4 regions of the Vibrio sp. STUT-A11 genome follow, and region 1 is predicted to be linked to each of the others. Evidence: predicted binding sites of a transcription regulator. Region 1 holds the regulator's gene; each other region holds the start of a gene.

What was found. Region 1 encodes PurR, which represses purine synthesis genes. Its sites were predicted from a motif close to TNANGNAAACGTTTNCNTNA; they were not measured.
Region 2: a site for PurR is predicted at 1,692-1,711, ahead of purT (formate-dependent phosphoribosylglycinamide formyltransferase). Genes of this name have one in related genera too.
Region 3: a site for PurR is predicted at 1,745-1,764, ahead of OO774_RS12355 (NCS2 family permease). Genes of this name have one in related genera too.
Region 4: a site for PurR is predicted at 2,680-2,699, ahead of folD (bifunctional methylenetetrahydrofolate dehydrogenase/methenyltetrahydrofolate cyclohydrolase FolD). Genes of this name have one in related genera too.

What each region holds. Positions count from the first base shown of each region.
Region 1 is NZ_AP026763.1:2,247,540-2,252,260, reverse strand. It holds gene OO774_RS10570 (TfoX/Sxy family DNA transformation protein) at 1-154, opposite strand, end outside; cyclic di-GMP riboswitch class I at 271-359, opposite strand; gene purR (HTH-type transcriptional repressor PurR) at 625-1,629, opposite strand; gene torD (molecular chaperone TorD) at 2,061-2,708, opposite strand; gene torR (two-component system response regulator TorR) at 2,973-3,683, shown strand; gene elyC (envelope biogenesis factor ElyC) at 3,990-4,721, opposite strand, start outside.
Region 2 is NZ_AP026763.1:1,997,202-2,001,922, forward strand. It holds gene OO774_RS09455 (LrgB family protein) at 1-408, shown strand, start outside; gene cdd (cytidine deaminase) at 742-1,629, shown strand; gene purT (formate-dependent phosphoribosylglycinamide formyltransferase) at 1,777-2,952, shown strand; gene OO774_RS09470 (thiopurine S-methyltransferase) at 3,243-3,893, opposite strand; gene OO774_RS09475 (RelA/SpoT domain-containing protein) at 4,209-4,721, shown strand, end outside.
Region 3 is NZ_AP026763.1:2,623,888-2,628,608, reverse strand. It holds gene OO774_RS12360 (aminoacyl-histidine dipeptidase) at 1-774, opposite strand, end outside; gene OO774_RS12355 (NCS2 family permease) at 1,787-3,076, shown strand; gene tet(34) (oxytetracycline resistance phosphoribosyltransferase domain-containing protein Tet(34)) at 3,343-3,807, shown strand; gene frsA (esterase FrsA) at 3,899-4,721, shown strand, end outside.
Region 4 is NZ_AP026763.1:2,423,729-2,428,449, forward strand. It holds gene OO774_RS11300 (isochorismate synthase) at 1-171, opposite strand, end outside; gene OO774_RS11305 (hypothetical protein) at 442-1,539, opposite strand; gene OO774_RS11310 (2,3-dihydro-2,3-dihydroxybenzoate dehydrogenase) at 1,641-2,432, shown strand; tRNA gene OO774_RS11315 (tRNA-Arg) at 2,489-2,565, opposite strand; gene folD (bifunctional methylenetetrahydrofolate dehydrogenase/methenyltetrahydrofolate cyclohydrolase FolD) at 2,770-3,630, shown strand; gene OO774_RS11325 (NupC/NupG family nucleoside CNT transporter) at 3,710-4,721, opposite strand, start outside.

The DNA of each region.
Region 1 (4,721 bases):
GTTGGTCTGCTCGTATATGAAGTTGATCATTCACAACCAGTGCAAACATCGTTTCATCAGCGAAAAGTCCGAAGCCACCAAACATTGAGCGCGACTTGATCGTACCAAGTGCCTCAAATAGCTTCATAGAATCTTTGAGTATCGGTTTATCCATGATGTGTTATCTCGGTGTAATTAATATTACGCCACCAAAAGTCAGGTCCGAGAGAGTAGCAAATACATGCAAGCACAATGTCATTAAAGGGTAAACTCATTATATGCATATTTGCCATCGGTAACCCCGCTACCTTCCATTTATCGAATGGTTAAGGCCGGAAGCTTTGCGTCCCACCCTTTCGGATGGTTTGCCCTGTGCGTGACAGGTAGAGAATACTTTTTATCTTGAATTAACATCACATTTCAGAGATCAAATTGTGATATTGCTTCAATAAAACGACCATGTTTTATGGGTTTAGTTTCGTATTTGAGATTGAAGGCTGAGCACAAGTTTGAGGCGATGTGAGGTGGATCGTGTTTAAAAAAAACAGTAACTTATAAAGCGTTTGCTGACTAAAGTGAACAAAAGGGTGATAAAGTTATTTTTCCGGACAAAAAATAAGCGCTCAGGTGAGCGCTTACTGGTCATTAATTGAGTTTTTTCACTGTATTTCGAACGACCAACTCTGGCTGCATTTCAAAAATGCGTTTTTCGTGTTCTTTGTCTTTAATACGTTCAAGCAGAATCTCGAAGGCATTTTTACCGACACGACGCTTTGGTTGGTGGATCGTTGTTAGCGGTGGCGAAAAGTATTCTGCCAACTCGATATTGTCGTAACCGATGACGGATACCTCGTCAGGAATCTTAATGCCATTCTGTTGTAGACGGCTCATGAGACCCAACGCCATGGTGTCATTGAAACAGAATACGGCTGTTGGGCGTTTTGCCATTGCGGTAATTTTGTCTGCGACCAAAACAGCGGTATCACATTCAAAGTTACCTTCAAAAAACCAGTCTTCGTTTACCGGTAGGTTTGCTTCTGCCATTGCTCGACGGAATCCAGCAATCCGCTCTTGGCATGCGAGTTTTTCAAAGTGACCACTTAAACAAGCAATATCGGTATGACCGTTATCAATCAGATACTTAGTCGCGATGTAACCGCCTTCCTCTGAGTTATCCATGATTTTGTCTGCTTGCGAGCTTTCTGGACCCCAATCCATGACTACTTTTGGAATATCAGCGTGACGGTCAAGCATTTGCTTCAGCTCTTCTGTCAGGTCGGAACACATCACCAGTATGCCATCGACACGCTTTTCGGCGAGCATGCGAATGTAATCTCGTTGCTTTTCATAAATACCACCAGTGTTACACAAGATAAGTGTGTAGCCTTGGCGGTAGCAGTAACTTTCTACACCATCGATAACTTCAGAGAAGAATAGGTTGGTAGATTGCGTTACCAACATACCGATAGTTCGCGTTGAGTTACATTTTAAGCTACGAGCAACCGCACTTGGTGCATAGTTAAGCTCATCAACCGCTTTCATTACTTTTTCTTGCGTTGCTTCTGCAACAAAGCGCGTTTTGTTGATAACGTGCGAAACAGTGGTGGTAGAAACGCCGGCTAATCGAGCAACGTCTTTTATAGTGGCCATAAATGGTGTCCTGTATCGAGCTACTAATATACCGTGGAAGATAAACCTAGTGCTGAGTGTTTGTGTAAACTTAGCGCAACATTAACAATGGCGCTGAGTCTGTTTAGCAGTGGTTACTCCGAAGTCGGTAGAGGGTAAGTAGCAACAGCGGTCGATAATGCTCATTTTCTTCAACCGAGTGAAGAAAGGTCATCAACCTATTAAGAAAACACAAAAACCGCTTTATTTCAGCGGTTTACATAAAATCATATTTAATCGTTTGCGTTCACATTTTAGCCCTATGCGAGCAGGCTGGCAATAATTTCAGCAATGGTTTTGTGTCTCTGAAGTCACATTTTGATTGCTAGAAAGCGAGCGCTTGGAACAATTTTAATAGTTAACGAATAAAAAATAGGGAACCTAATAGCCAGGCTCCCTAAAACAGGCGGCAATTATTCACCAAGAAGGTAAGCGCTGTCCAGTTTACAAAATGCAATTAATAGTTGCGCGACGCTGGCGTAGAAGCCAAAGTCATCCAATTGCTGACACTTTTGCGAGAATTGTGGTAACCAAGACATGAGTTGACCTTCGATAAATGCATTTTGTTTAACGAAGGCTGCTTCCATATGTTTTTCTTGTTCAAACTCATTAGAGCGGATGATCATGTTACCCAAGAAGTCCAGTTCTACCGCTAAGTGGTCGGCTGGTTCTTTTAGATTGTCGTCAACTTGGACACCATACTCAGCCATCAACTTTTCCATCTCTTCTGCTGGCTTGTCATTGAGCAAACCAGATTCGCCAATGTACATAGAAGCGTAGGGAAGCGCACCGTACTTTTCGGTTTTTAAGAACAGCTCACAAAAGTCCGCAGCAAGCTCTAGCTGAGCATCTGCGCGGTCTTGTAGGCGGTTCAGTGCGTCTACAAGGTTATCTATCGAGGGCTTGAGAGATTCATTTTCACCTAAGCCCGCCAAAAAGCTACGAATTTCGACACTATGGTAAGTCTCCAATTCTTTGTCTGTTAGTTCTTTGGCGAATAAGCTAGAAAACCACCAGTAAATTTCGGCACGTTTTTCATTAAAAGCTTTCACTTCTTGCATTTTAGGCTCCTGAATGATGCTCTATTTCTGGCACCACAAAATCAAATTCAGATATCCTTTAAGTGTAATCAATTAAAATGAACAGCAGTAACTATAACTATGATGTTTTATAGAGAAATATGTCCATTTGTTAACAGGGCTTGGTAAGCTTGTTTTGAATCAACAAAATCACTAAATCTTGCTTTTTAGTCCGCCTATGACTAGAAATGTTAATAGTTATGAATAGAATACATCTCGAATGATCAATGACAGAAAGTGGTGTAAATGAGCTATCACGTATTAGTCGTAGAAGATGATGTTGTAACGCGTAGTAAGCTAGCGGGTTATTTTCAAAATGAAGGTTATATAGTCAGTGAAGCAGAGAGTGGCACGCAAATGCGTGAGGTACTGCAAGCTGGCGATGTTGATCTTATCATGCTGGATATTAATTTGCCGGGTGAAGACGGCCTGATGCTTACGCGCGAATTACGCAGCCAATCGGATATTGGTATCATATTAGTTACAGGACGCACGGATAGCATCGACAAAATTGTTGGCCTGGAAATGGGGGCTGACGATTACGTCACCAAGCCTTTTGAACTTCGTGAGTTATTAGTTCGCGTTAAAAACTTGCTGTGGCGTATTTCGACCGCACGCAATGGGACAAGCAAGACAAACGAAACCAACGAGCAACATATTGTTCGTTTTGGCGAGTGGACGTTTGATATTCAACGTCGAGCGTTGAGCCGCAATGGTGAGCCAGTAAAACTAACCAAAGCCGAATACGAGCTTTTGGTGGCGTTGTCGTCTTATCCGAATCAAGTGCTGAGTCGTGAGCGTATTTTGAATATGATCAGTCATCGTGTGGATGCGCCCAATGACCGTACCATAGATGTATTAATTAGGCGTATGCGTGCCAAGATGGAGTTTGATCCCAAGAACCCACAAATTTTTGTCACGGTTCATGGCGAAGGCTACATGTTTGCCGGGGATTAATACCCAAAAAACAAGCTCAACAAAAGGAGAGCGCTAGCTTAAAGCCAATCGCGTAACGATTTTATCTGTGTCATTCCAGCGAGCTCAAGCGAGACTAGGAATCTAATCGCAGCGCGCTGAGCTGTTAATGAAATAATTTCGGCTATAAAGTGCGCGGAAATTAGATCCTGAATCACACTCCTTCGTCGTTGTTCAGGATGACTGGAGACTTAAACATGCCGTTAGCTACTAAACGAACGGCATTTAGCCGTTGCTCTCCTTTTTTGTTTCTCAAAGTTACCTTACGTAAAGCACTCGACGCATGAGCTATTGAGGTTCTACCATCGGCGTTTGTCCTACCATATCACGCAAGCGTTGCCAGATACTGCCAAGATATTCATGCCAAAACAGTTCGGTTTGCTCCAAGTAACGCGCTTTCGGTGAGTATTTATCCCAAGCTTGATTGACTTCTTCGATGGCCAAGAAGTTTGTCGGTGCTGGGAGGGGTTTAATCCCTGCTGCATTAAATTCATACAGAGCTCGGCTCATGTGGCTGGCCGAGGTAACTAAAACAATTTCCTTTTGCTGGACGAACGCCGCAGCCTGACGTGCTTCTTCCCAAGTATCTTTTGCATCTTCCAATAAAATAATATCGGATTTCGCCACACCTAGCGCCAGAGCGACGTTTGCCATCATACGCGCATGGCTGATTTCAGATCCGCCGTCATAGCCGGAAAGAATCAATTTAGCGCCAGGATACATGCGCAAAATACGAATGCCTTCTGTTAAACGCATTAGCGCGGCACGACTTAACTGAGAAGTGGGTGGAATTTCGTCATCGATAACGTGACCATTGCCTAGCACCATCACGTAATCGATGGTTCCAGAAACGGGTAGAAACGCTTTGTGTTCACGTTCCAGTGGCATAAGAAGCTTGGTTGAAACAGGCTGGAAGGCAACAAGGAAAATGCCGACAAAAGAGAATAAAACAACGAAGCAGCCGGTTTTACGCTTAGTGGTAAAACTAATGAGAGCCAGGCCCAATAATCCTATCAGCAG
Region 2 (4,721 bases), 250 kb from region 1:
CTGGGCAGTGTTATGTCGATGATGACGGCAACTCTCATCGCCGTCGCTTTTCACACCGAGTTAAGTTTGATCGCGAGCTTGGTTGGTAAATCAGTGACCACCCCTATTGCGATGGAAATCTCCAGCCATCTTGGTGGTGAAGCGGCAGTTGCAGCGATTTTAGTACTTCTGGTTGGCTTATTGGGTGCGATTGTGGCTTACCCTATCTACAACCTGATTGGGATTAAACATCCTATTGCCCGCGGTTTAACCATGGGTACGGTGTCCCACGCACTGGGTACTGCGACGTGTGTTGAGAAACAACCAGCAGACGCAGCATTCTCGTCTTTGGCATTAGTGTTGTGCGGTATTATTACGTCGGTTCTGGCTCCGAGCTTTTTTGCACTAGCTGTCTGGTTATATCAATAAGAAATGCTTTTCGGCCTGCCTATTATCTGGGCAGGTCATCCTCTATTCTCTCCTACTCTCCTTCTAAAGATTGAAGTCCATTCACAACCTAGGCAACCTCTTGTGGAATAAATAGAAGCGACTCTCAACTACCCATTACTTGTCGATATGAGTGTGAGTTAATATATTTAAGAGATCGAAGTAACATTCAACGCCTGTGCAATCGAATACATGTGTGACCTCACTCTAAATATGTAACGTGAATTTTAGTTACATCATTTAATGTGATCTAAAGCACGGTACGTTTCTCCACTTTGCATAGAATAACTGTCCATGCAATAACAAGGATTCAACATGAAAAGTCGCATTGAACAAGCGCTAGCAAGCGCACCAGAAGCACTTTCAAACCAACTTGCTCCTATCATTTTAGCCGACGATTTTGATGCTACTCTTTCAGTACAGCAGTTTGAGCAGTTACTGTCTGCTACCGCTCTATCTGACAAAGAGCTGCGTGTTGCTCTGCTTCCTTTTGCCGCTGCTTATTCTTACGCGCCTATTTCTGAGTTTTATGTTGGTGCCATTGTTCGCGGGCTTTCAGGCCGTCTCTACTTCGGCGCAAACATGGAGTTCCTTGGTGTTCAACTTGGTCAAACTGTTCACGCAGAACAATCTGCAATCAGCCACGCCTGGATGAAGGGCGAACGCGGTGTTAAAGACATCACGATTAACTTTAGTCCTTGTGGCCACTGTCGTCAGTTCATGAACGAGCTGTCTACAGCGAAAGAGTTAAAAGTCCAATTGCCAGAGCGTGAAGAAAAATCGTTACATGAATATCTGCCTGAAGCATTTGGCCCGGCCGATTTGGGTATCAAATCTGGCTTAATGGCTGAAGTTAAGCATCAATTCGAATGTGAAGATAACGATGTGCTAATTCTAAAAGCCGTCGATGCGATGAACATGAGCCATGCCCCTTACACTAATAACCTCAGTGGCTTGGCGTTAGAGCTTGCTGATGGTCGCGTTTTCCAAGGCGCTTATGCAGAGAATGCGGCGTTTAACCCTAGCCTTCCTCCTCTTCAAGTTGCTTTGATTCAGGTACTACTGGCGGGTGAAACCTTTGATAACATCAAAGCGGCCGCTTTAGTGGAGAATTCAGAAGGTAAGATCAGTCATCTTGCTGATACGCAATCAACGTTAGAAGCGTTGAATCCCGACATTCCACTAAGTTTCGTTAACGTGTAATTTACATAATGATGTCGCTGAAAGCTCTACATGATGTAGAGCTTTTTTATTAGCAAAAAACCACACGCAAACGTTTGCTTTACGGTAAAAATTCAGTATGATCCCCTGCAAATTCTGTCTCATCACTTTATTTTGTAAGGGAACGATATGTTCGGTACTGCAACCAGCGCAAATGCTACTCGTGTATTACTTTTAGGCTCTGGCGAGCTTGGTAAAGAAGTCGCAATTGAATGTCAACGTCTGGGCCTGGAAGTCATTGCTTGTGACCGTTATGCGAATGCACCTGCAATGCAAGTCGCTCACCGCAGCTATGTGCTTGATATGCTGGATGGTCAAGCATTAGAAGAAATCATCAATAAAGAGCAACCCGCTTATGTTGTTCCTGAAATTGAAGCTATTGCAACCGAGAAGCTAGTCGAGCTTGAAGCAAAAGGTCTGAATGTCGTTCCAACGGCTAAGGCAACTAAACTTACGATGAACCGTGAAGGTATTCGTCGTTTAGCTGCTGAAGAGCTTGAGCTTACTACCTCCCCTTACCGATTTGCAGACAACTACGATGACTTTAAAGCAGCCGTCGAGTTCGTCGGCACCCCTTGCGTCGTTAAGCCAGTGATGAGCTCGTCTGGTAAAGGCCAGAGTGTCATTAAATCAGAAGCTGATATTGAAAAAGCATGGAACTACGCTCAAGAAGGTGGCCGCACTGGTGCTGGTCGTGTCATTGTTGAAGGCTTTATCGACTTTGATTACGAGATAACCTTACTAACCGTTCGTGCGGTTGATGGCGTACACTTCTGCGCACCAATCGGTCACCGTCAAGAAGATGGTGACTACCGCGAGTCATGGCAGCCTCAAGCAATGTCAGAAAATGCAGTAAAAGCCGCGCAATATGCAGCGGAAAAAGTCGTCAATGCATTAGGTGGCTATGGCATTTTCGGTGTAGAGTTGTTTGTGAAAGGTGACCAAGTGATCTTCAACGAGGTTTCGCCTCGCCCACACGACACAGGATTGGTCACCCTGATTTCTCAGGAAATGTCTGAGTTTGCACTTCACGTTCGTGCATTTACCGGCATGCCAATCAACAACATTGTCCAGTACGGCCCTTCTGCATCAGCAGTCATTCTTGGTCAGGGTACTTCTACCAACATTCGTTTTGATAATTTAGCTGACGCTTTAACGCAGCCACAAACGCAAGTTCGTCTATTTGGTAAGCCAGAAATCGACGGTCGCCGCCGCTTGGGTGTTGTTGTGACTCGTCGAAACAGCACAGAAGAGTCCGTTCAAGATGCGGTAGCAAATGCATCGAAGGTAAACATCGTTTACTAAGTCCTTTGTGACGGCCTGAAATAGCAAAAAAGCGCAGCTATATCAGCTTAATACCGTTCGTTTAACAGCGAACGGTATTATCATCCGTCATTCTGGACAGCGACGAAGGAGCATGATTCAGAATCTTCTATCCGAGCACTCTGTCGCCAAAATAATTCCTATATTGTTTTAGCTCGCTGATAATAGATTCCTAGTCTCGCTATGGCTCGCTGGAATGACCCGATTATGATGGCCGTTAAGCGATGAGCATTAGCTAAAATAGCGGTGCGCCATTATCCTAAGATCAATATTTAAGACGCTTCAATCAAATACACTTCTTCAGAAAAACGACTTAAGCCTTGCTTAGCAATTTTCGGGTGATTTTCATCCGCTTCGTCCACGTTCAGGCAAGTCACTTTGTAGCCCGAGAATAACTGTTCGATTTCATTCACTGGTACGCTAAATGGAGGTCCCGCCATTTCTTGCTGAGGGTAATTGAGTGTAACAAGCAGAATACGACCACCCGGTTTAAGCAGCTGTTTTAAACGATCAGCGTATTCTTCTCTCATTTCTTGCGGCAATGCAACCAATGCTGCTCGGTCGTAAACGATATCAACCTGAGAAACCGGTGCGGTAAAAAAGTCACCAGTGTAAATAGAAAGCTCGTCAAACTGATACAGCTCATGCATTCCATTTAGCGGCGTGACCATCGGCGTATAAAAATGCTCAGCAAAGAATGCACGTACCGCAATTTGACTTAATTCAACACCAATAACTTCATCATGTTTGGTCGCCAACCATGCAAGGTCTTCCGACTTACCACAAAGTGGAACCAATACGGTGTCTTCGCGCTTAGGGCTTGTGTGATGCCAATGCTGAGGCAGCAATGGGTTTACATCTTCCAAATGGAATCCGATTTTGTTGCTGGCCCACTTATTGTGCCAAAACTCTGGGTCTCTCATTTTATTTTCTACTTATCGGCTGAATTACGTTTTGTGGAGTAAGACTAATGATTTTTTCGAATTTGTCTATGGCGTTCATCTTTCGTTAATCCTCAAATGCTACGATGCATTCACGATATACGAAATGATACTGACGTTGAATTAACAGAACAATGAAAATGTAAATAGTGATCTAACGCATAATTCCACTGTAAACATGAGAGTTAACCTTGGAATATTTCAAAAGATCCCCATTTATGAATAACAACCTGATTTGCAAATCTTAGCGACTTCTTTGTCCCCATTTTCTAAGTGCAAGCAAGTTAAGGAGAGTGAATGAGCTTATTTTTACGTACAACAGCATTGATGCTTTTGGTACTAAGCCGTGCACCTGCATTCGCCGCGATGCCTATTGCGCCAACAAGTAGTGAACAGAATCGTTCTGCAAGTCAAAACGAGGTTTGTTCAAAACTATTCAAACACAGCCTAAGCGGCTTATATGGTATTCGAACTATCGACTCAAACCCAACTCAGCCATATTCTGATTTTGATATTCTTTACTCCAAAGCACACCAAGCTCAATTCGAACTTGAAACCATCTGTAAAAGTACCGCCCTTCTCAACGACGCCCAACCTCACTTCGCTGGCGTAAAATCTAAACAACGTGCAGAGGAAAAAATTGCTTACGAACTGGATGGTAAGGTTGAACGCATTACCGATCTAGCACGTGCGACGATAGTTGCGGAAGATGTGGCAAGTTTGGTCTCTATCTATGAAACACTAGAACGCGAAACAACGATCGTTAAAGTGAAAAACAGATTCAAAAAGCCGGGGCCTTCGGGTTACCGA
Region 3 (4,721 bases), 380 kb from region 1:
CAAGCTACCACCACGGAATTCAACCAAACGAAGATCTAATTCACGAGCGTGACCTGCAAGGAAGCGACCCAGCAATTTGTTGGCATTGCCGCGACCCGTGTGAATATCACAACCAGAGTGGCCGCCTTTTAAGCCTTTTAGTGTTAGTTGGCGAGTAACAAAGCCTGCTGGGATCGCATCACGAGTGATATCGAATGTCATTGCACCGTCGATACCGCCAGCACAACCCATGTAGACTTCACCTTCTTGCTCAGAGTCTGTGTTTAGCAGGATCTCACCTTCTAACCAGCCTGACTCAAGCCCGAATGCACCTGTCATACCAGCTTCTTCATCAATGGTCAGAAGAACTTCAATCGGGCCATGTTTGATCTCAGTAGAGGCAAGAACCGCTAGACACGATGCCATGCCAATGCCGTTGTCAGCGCCAAGTGTCGTACCTTTTGCGGTTACCCATTCGCCATCGATGTATGGCTGAATCGGATCGGTAGTAAAGTCGTGGTCAGTGTCTTCGTTCTTTTGCGGCACCATGTCGATGTGCGCTTGCAGAACTACACCTTTTTTGTTTTCCATACCTGGAGTGGCTGGCTTTTTGATGAAGACGTTACCAGTAGGATCACGGCGTACGTCAAAACCTTGCTCGGTTGCCCAACTGATAATGTATTGTGCTAGCGCTTCCTCATGCTTGGATGGATGAGGGATCGAACAAATCTTATCGAAAAAGCGCCAAAGTAGGCTGGGTGACAAAGTACTGATTTCAGAGTGGAATTCAGACACGGAAAGCTCCTTTTTATCTATATTTCCAGATATGTTGTTGCAATAATTGCAAATGATTAGCATAAATCGCTATTTATATCTGGCTTAGTTAGCTCAAGGATACCACCTGAAGAGGGCGACGAGTAGTCGCCGACCTAAGGATTTCTTTATGGATTGTCACAGTTTATGAATGAGAAGCATGACTTTATGTTGTTTTGGACATATTACGTCATGTTCTTATTTATAAATGTGTAATTTAGTTACATGAATCGCAGTTTATACTCTGTTTGTGGTAATTTTTGTGATTCAAATCACTAAAAGAGTTGTAATAAAATTTCTTGGTGGTATATTTATAACCATCTTCAGAGAGAAGAATAAAATGCTCAAAGGATGAGTCCGTTAATCGCCTCCAAGGAACTGAGAATCAACGACTGCATTAATTGATTAAGAAGGTGATAGTTATGAAAGGTTTACCAAGTACAATGTTCTGGAATACTAAATCTGTATATACCGGTAGCTTTGTATACCCAACAAGCTTTGGCTACTAAGTAAGTCGTCAACGCATGTGACTTGAACAGTTTGTTCACCCCTATAATTTGGAATTTTATTTCAGTAATAGTTCTGACATGATTCGCCGCCACTCATTTCGAGTGGCGTTTTTTTATGTTCTTTTTCGTGGCTTGTCTAAAAAATCATCACTAAGTGTCAATTCCTTTATCACTTGTCCTGTCTAATGCAATATCTTCACGCAATACGCTCAAAAAGATAACTAGAAATCGAGCTTTCGATGTGAAAGTTTAGAACATTGTTCAGTTTGTATTCTTTGTGAGTATTACGTCTGAATTTGCTAGTTATTGTTTCTTAAGCTTTAATTTTTCCCAGTGTAAAAAATCCTAGCGAATGGGTTTCATATCCTGCAAAAAAATCCATTTAGAGTGAAGATTCTATCTGGAATTTACTATTTGATAACTTTATAATTCACACCAATCGATTACGCAACCGTTTACTTTTTTACCTTTAACAGGACTCGATCATGCTCGAAAGGCTCTTTAAGCTCAGTGAAAATGGCACTAATGTGCGCACTGAGATCATCGCAGGTGTTACTACCTTCCTGACCATGGCTTACATTATTTTTGTAAACCCAGCTATCCTTGCTGACACAGGCATGGATCGTGGTGCTATTTTTGTCGCCACCTGTCTTGCTGCTGCTGTTGGCTGTTTCATTATGGGTTTGGTAGCTAACTACCCAATCGCACAGGCTCCGGGAATGGGGCTTAACGCATTCTTCACTTACTCTGTTGTATTGGGAATGGGTTACACATGGCAAGTGGCATTGGCTGCTGTATTTGTTTCCGGTATTTTGTTCATTCTATTAAGTGTGTTCAAGATTCGTGAATGGATCATCAACTCAATTCCTCACTCATTACGTACCGGCATTTCGGCAGGTATTGGTTTGTTCCTTGCTTTTATTGCACTTAAAAATGCAGGCATCGTGGTTGATAACCCAGCGACTCTGGTTTCGATGGGTAATATTACCTCGCTACCATCTGTTTTAGCCGCAATCGGTTTCTTCCTGACTATTTCGCTTGTTCACCGTGGTGTGAAGGGAGCGGTAATGATTGCAATTCTAGGTGTGACTGCACTAGGCCTACTTTTCGGTGATGTGCAGTGGGGCGGTGTGATGTCGACACCACCAAGTATTGCTCCTACGTTCTTACAACTAGATTTCTCTGGCTTGTTTGAAGTTGGCATGATCTCTGTTGTGTTTGCTTTCCTATTTGTAGACTTGTTCGATACTGCGGGTACGCTGGTTGGCGTTTCTCAAAAGGCAGGTCTAACAGACGAAAACGGTAACATTCCTCGCCTGAATAAAGCGCTACTAGCTGATTCAACAGCAACTTCTGTAGGTGCTCTACTGGGTACATCAAACACCACTTCTTACATTGAAAGTGTGGCTGGTGTCGCTGCTGGTGGTCGTACTGGTCTGACGGCTGTTGTTGTGGGCGTGCTGTTCCTACTGGCTCTATTCTTTTCACCTCTTGCAGGTATGATTCCAGCATACGCAACATCAGGTGCTCTATTCTACGTAGCGATCCTGATGCTGTCTGGCTTAGTAAGTATCGATTGGCGTGACCTGACTGAGGCATCACCAGTGGTTGTTACTTGTCTTGTTATGCCACTTACTTTCTCTATTGCGGAAGGTATTACACTAGGCTTTATCGCTTACTCTGCTATCAAGCTCTTCAGTGGTAAAGGTCGTGATGTATCGCTGAGTGTTTGGGTGATGTCAGCTATCTTCATCGTCAAATACCTTGTAGGTTAATTCTATTCAGTTCTAAGCCAGTGCCAACACGAGTTTGCGCTGGCTTTTTTATTTTAATTTTCTTTACTGAAATGGAAGTTTCTACGCTCGATGTAGAGAAATTTGATATCACCATTGGTATTAATATTAGCTTTCGGTAGAATAATCGTTTGCGCTGCTTTAAACCCCGCCTCAGATTTATTTTGAGAGCTTAGTGAATAGATCGCTTATCCGTCATTTTCACTAATTATTGGGGATACATATTTTTAAATTATTAGGTTATTACAATGAGTAAAAAATTCATTATCACTTGGGATGCGATGCAGACTTACTGTCGTGAACTGGCTGAGAAGCAAATGCCAGCTGAGCAGTGGAAGGGTATCTGGGCAGTAAGCCGTGGCGGTCTGGTCCCTGGTGCAATTCTGGCTCGCGAACTGGGCATTCGTTACGTTGATACTATTTGTATTTCAAGTTACGACCATGACCATCAGCGTGATATGTCTGTACTTAAAGCACCAGAAGGTGACGGTGAAGGTTACCTAATCGTTGAAGACCTAGTAGATAGTGGTGATACTGCGCGTCAATTGCGTGAAATGTATCCAAAAGCAAAAATGATTGCTGTATGTGCTAAGCCGTCAGGCAAAGAGCTTCTAGACGACTACGTTGTTGATATTGAGCAAGATACTTGGATCGAGCAGCCATGGGATATGTCTATCCAGTACGTTGAGCCAGTAAACCGCAAGCAAAAATAATTGCAGTCAAAGAATATTGAGAAATGCCCCTGTTTAGGGGCATTTTTTTTATTATCATTGTAGATATTGCAATTAGTCTAGAGCGCTTCATATGCCGGAAGATATCAGTAAAAACCTATCCGAAACATTGTTTGTTAAACACAAGCAAGCCAGAGAGACCTCGGCATTAACTCAGTACATGCCAACCAGCCAGAAAATCCTCGATGAAAGAGAAGCAAAGGCAGAGAGTGCTTGGTATCGTCATTTACTGCGTCTGCAATGGGCATGGCAAGGTGTAGATCCCATTGAGATAGAACAGGTGCTATCTAGAATTGCCTCTTCGACCCACTCTCGTACTAACGATGACTGGTTAGATACCGTGATGGGTTACCACAGCGGAAACTGGACGTTCGAGTGGATCAAGTTGGGCATGGCGCATCAAAAGCGTGCTGAAAATATGCAAGGAGAAGCAGCCGCAGATGAGCTTTTTACTGCCTCTTTGTGTTTCAGTATCGCTGGCTACCCGCATTTAAAGAACGATAATTTAGCGCTGCAGGCTCAGGTGCTGGCCAACAAAGCGTATTCGGAAGGGGCAGAGAAAACCCAATACACCATCAAACAAATCGAAGTGCCGTACCAGAATCGGAAAATCATTGCGAATTTACATCTGCCTAGAACGGATAAGCAACTGCCTGTTGTGATGGTTAGTGCGGGTTTGGATAGTCTGCAAACCGACATGTGGCAACTGTTCCGTCATCATTTTGCGCCAAAAGATATTGCGATGCTAACGGTTGATATGCCTTCGATTGGACACAGTTCACGTTGGCCTCTGACCGAAGACACGAGTTGTATCCACCAGACGGTACTGAATGAGCTTTATTCGATTCCTTACGTTGATCACCATAAAGTGGGGCTAGTTGGATTTCGCTTTGGCG
Region 4 (4,721 bases), 180 kb from region 1:
GCAAGAGTCTAATTCTGAGAACCTGATTTTTTGGGAAAACTCTGCAGCAATGCCTTGTGTCAGTAACGTCACGGTGGGTGAGCTGAAGAAAAACGAAGCATCATCCGAATGAGCGTTGATAAACTCTGTGAGCATAGTAATGCTCCCCATTGAGTTACGAAGCATAATCATCTCTCAAATTGTATTAAACATAGGATCACAAATGAGAACCCCTCTCAATTGCTAAGTGAGAGTACACATACTGTTACAATCGATCAAATACTTTTAATAACTATTATCATTCGTATTATTAATAAATTAGAGATTTGTTCCATTTCGGTAACATAAGGAAAGGCATTGGAAACCAGCGCTAAGATAGGAAATGGTAGATAAAACGGCTGATGCTATCGCTATTCAGCCGCTTATGTTGGCACTACTTATGTCGTTTAACAAGGCGAAACACTAACTCTTGCTGGCAAAACCATACTGTTCATCACTGCGTTCGATAAGCTGATTAAAGCTCTCTTGCATTTTGCCGCCGATGAGATCAACTCGACGCTGCATCTCTCCAACCCACTCACGATCAGCCACCACATCACGAGGAAAAACCATTGTTCTCTGGTTCTCGCCTAGATAAAGAAAGGCGTCAAACAGTTCACCAACTTTTGCATCGATATCATCCATTGCAGCCAGCTTGTAACGTGCTTTTGGCAAAAAATCGATCAAACGTAGATCCCGCATTGGTCCCTGCCCCACTTCCAATACAGCTGGTGATTTCAGTGCATTAAAGGTCTTTACCACCTCGGGGTCGGTCATCGGCCAAATCAAATAAGTGCTATCAGGAAAGGCTTGCTGCAGACGCGTTGCCAGCGGCCAGTCTGTTTCTTGCGTTTTTTTTACATAGTTTGCTGGTGCATTTACTAAGTGAAACGCGCCAAAAATCATCAATGCTTTTTCATTATTCTTGATTCGTTCAGACGCGACTTGATAGAAATGATCGGTCTTATTCTTCGCTGCTTTCTTCCAAACTTTAACGTCCTGCATTTCATCCCAGTCAAAAGGCGCTTCCGCCAGATGCACTTGAATTTTCTTGCCCTCAGGTAAAGCTTCGTTGCGCTGTTTTATGGCTTTGAAAAAGTCTCGGTAGACATCTGGCATCCAAGCCATAAAGTACAACGATCCTCTTAGCATCGTATTCAGTTGGCTCTCACTGACCTCCTCTCCTGCGAGATAATCATCTAAAACCGATTGGTATTTAGCATTGCCAAACTCCACCACCACATGATTCACTTGCTCGGAAAACGCTGGTTTAGACACTAATTTGGTAGCATAACGAATAAACGCCTCGTTCCAGTGATAATCGCCAATCGCAACCAAGTGATGCGTTTCAAATGCCTGCATAATGACATCATCTGCAACTTTTGCTTGCTCTACAACTTGGACGACTTGCTGTTGCGCTAAATCGACCTTGGCATAATGAGGCAAATATTCACAGCCAGCCAAACTCACTAATCCCAGGCTTAATAGCCACGGTTTTACTTTTCGCCCTACTTTACTCATGACTTAATCATTTCCTAGTTAACAAGGTGACAACGATAACAAAAATAATTATCATTTTCACAAATCAAATTTAAAATCTGTATCACGAAAAGGATGTTTAGATGAATGAAAACCGTTCAGAATTCCACGGTAAGTTGTGTCTGGTTACTGGCGCTGGTCAGGGAATAGGCCTAGCCTGCGCTAAAAGTTTGTTAGCGCAAGGCGCACACGTGATTGCCTGTGATGTTAGTGAACAGACGCTAATGAATTTGATGAGTTCGATTCCTGACGAACAACAAGTCAAAACAACCTTTTTGCCATTTGATCTGGCAAGTCCTGAATCTATCCAATCAGCCTGCCAACGTTTAGAAAAGGACAAACTCATTCCTGAATATATTGCGACCTGTGCAGGCACCTTACACCTTTCCCCTGTTCTTGACCTGCCTTTGGATGCCTTGAACAAAACACTGGATGTAAACCTAAAAGGTACTCTGCTTTTAACCCAATCTATGGCTAAGTTATTAGTTAAAAGCGGGAAAAAAGGCGCTATCGTAGCGGTAGGTTCAAATGCAGCCGATACTCCAAGAAGCAATATGTCTGCTTACTGCACATCTAAAGCCGGGCTCCACATGTGGATACAGTGTTTGGGGCTAGAGTTGGCTGAACATGGTATTCGCTGCAATATTGTCAGTCCGGGGTCAACCAGAACTCCAATGCAGGAGCAAATGTGGAATGAGTCTTACGGTGAAAAAGAAACGATTCGCGGCAACCTGGAATCGCATCGTATTGGCATCCCGTTGAATAAAATAGCCGAAACCAAAGACATCACCAATGCGATCGAGTTTCTACTCAGCAACAAATCAGGGCATATCACCATGCATGATTTAAGAGTCGATGGCGGTGCAACTTTTTAGCGGTATAAACGACAAAGCCCCGACAACTCATCGAGTTATCGGGGCTTTTGAATAAATGGCACGCCCTATAGGATTCGAACCTATGACCACATCCTTAGAAGGGACGTGCTCTATCCAGCTGAGCTAAGGGCGCGCTACAGGGAAAGGATTATACGAGTTAAAATGGGTAAATCAACGGCTTTTAGTAACATTCTGATCTGAATGCCTAAAAAAAGGTCACTGAAGCAGTAGATGCTCAAAAACGACCCAGGGCAAACGTTTGCGTATGGATGTTAAATAGAAATTCTGCGACAATGCGCCGCAGATTATCTGCCTTCTAAAATTTATAAGGAAAGTCATGACTGCTCAAAATATAGATGGGACTCTCATTTCCCAAACTGTTCGTTCTGAAGTTGCAGCACGTGTAAAAGCTCGCGTTGAAGCTGGATTACGCGCCCCTGGTCTTGCAGTTGTTCTAGTTGGTGAAGACCCAGCTTCTCAAGTTTACGTGGGCAGTAAGCGCCGCGCTTGTGAAGAAGTGGGTTTTGTTTCCAAGTCTTTTGACCTTCCGGCATCAACCACTGAAGCAGAATTGCTAGCGTTGATCGATGAGTTGAACAATGACAACGAAATTGATGGCATTTTAGTTCAGCTTCCACTTCCTGCTGGAATTGATAGCACTCATGTTTTAGAGCGTATTCATCCAGAGAAAGACGTGGATGGCTTCCACCCTTATAACGTAGGTCGTCTTGCTCAGCGTATCCCTAAACTACGCTCTTGTACGCCGAAAGGTATTATTACCCTGCTCGACCGCTACAATATTAATCTTCGTGGTAAGCACGCGGTGGTAGTTGGAGCTTCAAATATCGTTGGTCGTCCAATGACACTTGAGCTGCTATTGGCCGGCTGTACAACGACGACCTGTCACCGCTTTACTAAAGACTTGGAGAGCTACGTTCGTCAAGCTGACGTTGTCGTTGTTGCTGTAGGTAAACCAAACTTCATTCCTGGCGAATGGATTAAGAAAGGCGCTGTGGTTGTCGATGTAGGTATCAACCGTCTTGACTCTGGTAAGCTGGTTGGCGACGTGGAATACGATAAAGCACGTGAAAGCGCGAGCTTCATTACTCCAGTACCGGGTGGCGTTGGCCCAATGACAGTAGCAAGCCTGATTGAAAATACTATGCTGGCTTGTGAGCAGTTCCATACTGAAAAGTAATGGCAGAATACTAAGTACGAAAAAGGCTCCTGGATAAGGAGCCTTTTTTCTTTATGTGGTGTAAATTTAGTCTAAATCGTTAAAGACTCAAAATCACACCGGCAATGGATGCACTCATCAAGTTCGCCATCACACCTGCGACAATCGCGCGGAATCCATGCTTAGACACGAACGCACGCTTCTCTGGCACCAATGAGCCCAAACCACCAATGAGCATTGCCATGCTTGAGATGTTCGCAAAGCCACATAGTGCAAAAGTCACAATCGCTTGAGAATGGGCACTTAGCTGCGACTTCACTTCTGCAAGTTGAATAAAAGCAACAAACTCATTTACTACGATTTTATTCCCGATCAGAGACCCTGCTGTGATCGCCTCTGCCCATGGCACACCTAACAGCCATGCAACTGGCGCAAATACGTAGCCTAAAACGAGTTCGAAGCTTAATGGCGTGCCAATAAGATCGCCAAACCATCCCAAAATACCGTTAAGCAATGCAATCACACTGATGAAAGCCAACAGCGTGCCACCAACTGCAACCGCGATACGAACACCCGCCATCGCACCATCTGCCAAAGCTTCGACCACATTGGTTGCTCGTGGGATTTCAACTTGGCTAAGATCGATTTCATCAGCTTGGTTTGTGTCTTCCGGCATCAGAATTTTAGCCATCAACAAACCGGCAGGAGCAGACATAAACGCCGCCGCGATCAGGTAATTTAAGTCTACACCCAAAGATGCATAGCCGACCAACGTACCACCAGCAACCGAAGCCAACCCACCAGTCATTACTGCAAAGAACTGTGAATCCGTCATGTGCTTTAAATAAGGCTTAACCATTAATGGCGCTTCAATCGTGCCAACAAAGATATTGGCTGTAGCAGATAAAGACTCGGCACGCCCAATGCCTAACAGCTTTTGGATACCACCACCGATAAAGTTAATCATCCTTGGCATAATACCAATGTGATAAAGGCCAGCAATCAGCGAGGAGAAGAAAATGATGATGCCCAGAACATTAATCGCGAAAGTGAATCCGCCTGTCGCCAAATTGCCGAATAAAAACGCGATGCCTTCCTGACCATAGTTGATT